2 regions of the Paenibacillus sp. J31R109 genome follow, and region 1 is predicted to be linked to the other one. Evidence: riboswitches for the same ligand, from Rfam matches in the RefSeq annotation. Region 1 holds a riboswitch; the other holds the start of a gene.
The links. A riboswitch is a leader RNA that binds a small molecule or an ion and turns the genes downstream of it on or off. The one in region 1 is predicted to bind cyclic di-AMP.
Positions count from the first base shown of each region.

Region 2: linked by a shared signal. The riboswitch ahead of AC58QT_RS21515 (C40 family peptidase) and the one ahead of AC58QT_RS28190 (C40 family peptidase) in region 1 are both predicted to bind cyclic di-AMP.

Region 1 covers NZ_JCAUAR010000016.1:5,412-7,614, forward strand. Annotated here, with positions in the region: gene AC58QT_RS28180 (acetylxylan esterase) at 1-10, shown strand, start outside; gene AC58QT_RS28185 (GNAT family N-acetyltransferase) at 119-640, shown strand; cyclic di-AMP (ydaO/yuaA leader) riboswitch at 764-931, shown strand; gene AC58QT_RS28190 (C40 family peptidase) at 935-1,828, shown strand; gene AC58QT_RS28195 (hypothetical protein) at 2,014-2,203, shown strand, end outside.
Region 2 covers NZ_JCAUAR010000009.1:26,253-28,455, forward strand. Annotated here, with positions in the region: gene AC58QT_RS21510 (hypothetical protein) at 1-701, shown strand, start outside; cyclic di-AMP (ydaO/yuaA leader) riboswitch at 869-1,007, shown strand; gene AC58QT_RS21515 (C40 family peptidase) at 1,011-1,481, shown strand; gene AC58QT_RS21520 (MSMEG_1061 family FMN-dependent PPOX-type flavoprotein) at 1,621-2,203, shown strand, end outside.

The DNA.
Region 1 (2,203 bases):
AAAATGGTAAGGACTAAAACAAGTGTCGAGTAAAGATGACGATCCCCCTACCTTATTGGAAAGTAAGAAGCTGCACAGTTGGATAACCTATAGCTAACTTGAAGGGAGGTGGGGACGGATGGTCAATGAGGAGTCGTTTGAAGAGATATTTGAGCTGATGAAAGTCGCTTTTCCAGAAACGGAAATAAGAACGTATGAGGGTCAGCGGGCGCTTTTACCTCATCCTAGTTACAGGATCGATGCAGAGAGAGATGACCAGGGGCAATTGCTCGGTTTTTTGGCTAGTTGGAACTTTAGCACGTTTCGATTTGTAGAACATATTGCTGTCAATGTTGCCATAAGAGGTGGCGGGATTGGCAAGCGAATGCTGATGAAGTACATGAGCAGTGCAAGCACGCCTATGGTACTTGAAGTCGAGCCTCCAACTACCATAGATGCGACGCGGAGAATTGAATTCTATAAGCGCTGTGGTTTTCAATTGAACCGATTTCCCTATGCACAGCCTCCACTGCGAGAAGGACAAGCGATGCTTCCTCTCCATATCATGAGTTATCCGAATCCTTTGACTGAAAGTGAGTTTAATCCCATTAAGGAAGTCCTGTTTACAGAGGTATACAGGCAGCCAGTGGGCTTGGTCTGAGGTCATTTTGCAGACAGTTACTCTGAAAAGAGTAGCTGTTTTTTTGCGATTTTCACCCGAAAAGGAAATAATTACCGCCGTGTAAAAGTTGTCAAGCCAAAACGAACTGTGCTAGTCTAACATAGACAAAAAATGCCGAATCTCGGAGCATCGAAAGCTCCGGTACGGGGGACTTCTTTATTTGGGGTGAATGAATGCTCAGTTAGTCTAGTTTTAGGCTAATGGGGCTTACTAGGGAAAACCTCTTCCCGAACCCGTCAACTAACCTCGGAGGCTTCAAGGAGGCACAACGTTTTGAAACTTTTTACCAAAAGCTTTATTTGTTCATGCGCTATTGTAGGCGCAGCCATTTCGCTATTCGCCGCGCCATCCGCGCATGCGGCAACGGACTCTTCTTCGGTGAAGGTTCAAGTCAACGATGACTTGGTGCAGTTCCCAGAGGTACAGCCTTTTATTGATAAGGCCGGTACACTCCAAGTGCCACTTCGCGTGTTGTCGGAGAAGTTAGGTTATCAAGTGGGTTGGGCGAAGCAAGGCGATGAAGTTGTCGTCACACTCATGAACAAAGAGCAATCCATTCAACTTACTACTGACGAAGAGAAAGCGATCGTGAACAGTAAGTTAGTTGAACTAGAGAGCAGTCCTACCTTGCTTGAGGGAAGTACCTATGTTCCGCTACGTTTCATCACAGAGACGTTTGGCTCTGAGATTGCGTGGAATGATGCGAATAAAATCGCTATCGTCGAACAAGACGGTAAAACTCATAAGCCAGCATGGATTGCACCCCCACCCGCAGCCCTAGCAGCTCCAGTGGCCAAGGTCGTTCAGTCATCCGTTTCAGCTCAAATTATACAAGCTGCAACGACTTTTAAGGGGACGCCTTATCGATGGGGAGGAACGACACCCAAGGGCTTCGATTGCTCAGGATTCGTTCGTTATGTATACGAGGCCAAAGGCATTGAGCTGCCACGCACCTCCGTGCAAATGTACGATCAAGCAGGGACAAGAGTGACGGATTTGAAAGCGGGAGACCTTGTTTTCTTTGCTTCAGGTATCGTCAATCATGTGGGCATTTACATCGGAAATAATCAATTCATTTCCTCAACAACGTCCGTTGGTGTGACGGTTGATAGTCTCGCTAGCTCCTATTGGGGCTCAAGATATGTAGGTGCAAAGCGCGTACTATAAGACAGTTACTCAATATGGTATATGCAGGGTGAATAAGAGCGTATGTTCGCTGTGTCTTTCGCAAATGAAAGCATAGCGGCGGATGCTCTTTTTTTTGCGCGAAAATCTGCGATTTTTATCGAAATTTTGAGGATTATAGCCTATAATGAGAAAATGGTTGGAAGAAAGTAGGTGACGCGTACGACATGCAAGTTAGTGTCTGGAAAAGCTGGTTTCATAAAATTAAAATGTCGGGTCGAACAGATCGCATGTACAACGTGGAAACAGGTCCTGCCATTCCGGAAGACATTCGGGTCGTGATTAAGCAATTTTTTCATACGTATAACCATTTCAAAGGGGCAAGGCAATTCCAAACGGATACTTTTATTAAAGAAG
Region 2 (2,203 bases), on a different contig from region 1:
TACTAGTCCCCCTCATGCATCGTTTCCCTGGCGCCGAGCAGCCAAAACAGGCATTGCAAATCTTCCTAGCTGAAGGCCAGTTTCAGTTAATAAAAACCGATCTTAGCTATTCCTATTTATGGTGGCTAGCTGTCCTCTTGTGTGCTCGCATGCTGATGACGCCACTCCTAAATGGCGGTGTATACTACTCACTTACGCACCCTCATCAGAATGCAGGCTATCGGTTCTTTCGCGGGATGAAAAAACTTATGTTACCGTTTCTGCTCGTGTATCTCGTCCGGATTGCACTTACCCTGTTTCCACTCATCTGGCTGCTACCGAAAGCCTCATATATTCTCGCGCATAGCGGATCCTATGAGCAAGTAATCATCAAACTTCTGCCTTGGATACTCTGTCTCTTTGTCTACGGATTTGTCTTGCAGCTTCTCTTTATGTATGTGCAATTCGCCATCGCGGCTAATCTAGGCATCCTATCTACAGTCATCTCCTTTTTTCGACATTCACTGCCGATTGTCGGACTGGCCATTATTCTGTTAGTAATAACAGGACTTTTAGCAGGGGTAACTGTCACAGCTACCTACATATGGGCTGGACTGCTAGCACTAGTCATTTATCAGCTATATCCCCTATTCCACATTTTCATCCAGATTTGGGGGATTTCTTCTCAATATCAACTGCTTTCTGCCAAAATATCCAATTAATATTCAAAGAAACAGCCAATAGGCAAATATTCCCCCCTCTCTTTGAGAAGGGGGCTTTTTTTTGTCTATTCCTCGAACAATTCCGCTTATTTTTTTGCCTATTATGTAACCATAAAAGAGGAAATTCAAACTTTATGACGAATAAAAAGGACTAGCATCAAAAAACCAAATATTTCATGCCGAATTCCTCAGTTTATGGGGAAACGGGGGAACCACTCCGGGTGAATTGATCTTGCAAGACAGGGATCATAGGGAACCTTCAACCGAACCCTCCAGCTAACCTCGTAGGCACCGGAAGGAGACAAGCAGTTGAAGAAAGTTGTTGGTCTTGTTTTTAGCCTTGTTTTGTTTTTGAGCGTAAGCGTAGGAAGCGTTTTCGCGTCATCCTCTATGGACAACGCAGTCGAAGATCTCGTAGGAACTCCCTACAAATGGGCAGGAACGACAACCAAAGGGTTTGATTGCTCTGGTTTCACATCCTACTTGTTCAATGGTTTCGGCATCGACCTTCCACACAGCTCCAAATCACAAAACAGCGAAGGCTACTGGGTTGACAAAAAGGATCTTCGTAAGGGCGATCTTGTATTTTTCAACACGGATGGCAGCGGCATATCTCATGTAGGCATGTACCTTGGAGATGGTGAATTCGTTCACTCCGCTACAAATCAAGGTGTTGTGAAGAATAAGTTGAGCGAATCCTATTATGCGAAGCGGTATGTATCAGCCAGACGAGTTCTATGGGATGATATCTACAATCAACTAACTGCTGAATCCAAGTAATATTCTCGGCACAGAATGAAGCCCTGCAAGCTTTGCTCGTAAGAGCAGTTTGTAGGGCTTCATTCATTTGAGCGAGAAGATCTGCGTATACTACAATGAATACATAAAGGCCTTCGGCCTCCAGGAAGGATAAGAATACATGGACAGCATAAAAGATCTTACACCCCCACCGTTCCCCGGCATCATTCAATCCATTGATGAGATTCGCGCAGCTATCGGAGAGGCGCATCCAGCAGTCCAAAAGAAAGTGATCAACCAAGTCGACGCGCATGCTAGAGCGTTCATCGCCAAGTCACCCTTATTCTACTTATCTACTTCGCATGCGAATGGACTGTGCGATGTATCACCTCGCGGTGATAGCGCAGGCTTTGTACGCGTTCTAGATGAACATCGCCTTATCTATCCAGAAAGACTGGGAAACCGTCGACTGGACTCGATGCAAAATATGTTAACCAACCCGCAAGTGGGTCTCTTATTCATCATTCCTGGCGTGGACGTGGTGCTTCGCGTCAATGGCCGCGCTTGGCTGACGAAAGATGAGGAGCTATTGTCAACGATGCAGTTAAACGGGAAGTCCCCCATCGCCGCTGTCGGCGTTGAAGTGCAAGAATGCTTCATTCATTGCAGCCGTGCCCTCAAGCTGTCAAAGATTTGGGATTCCTCGACGTGGGTGCCTGAGAAAGAGCATCCAGACAGCATGGAAATGTTCCGCGCCCATCTAG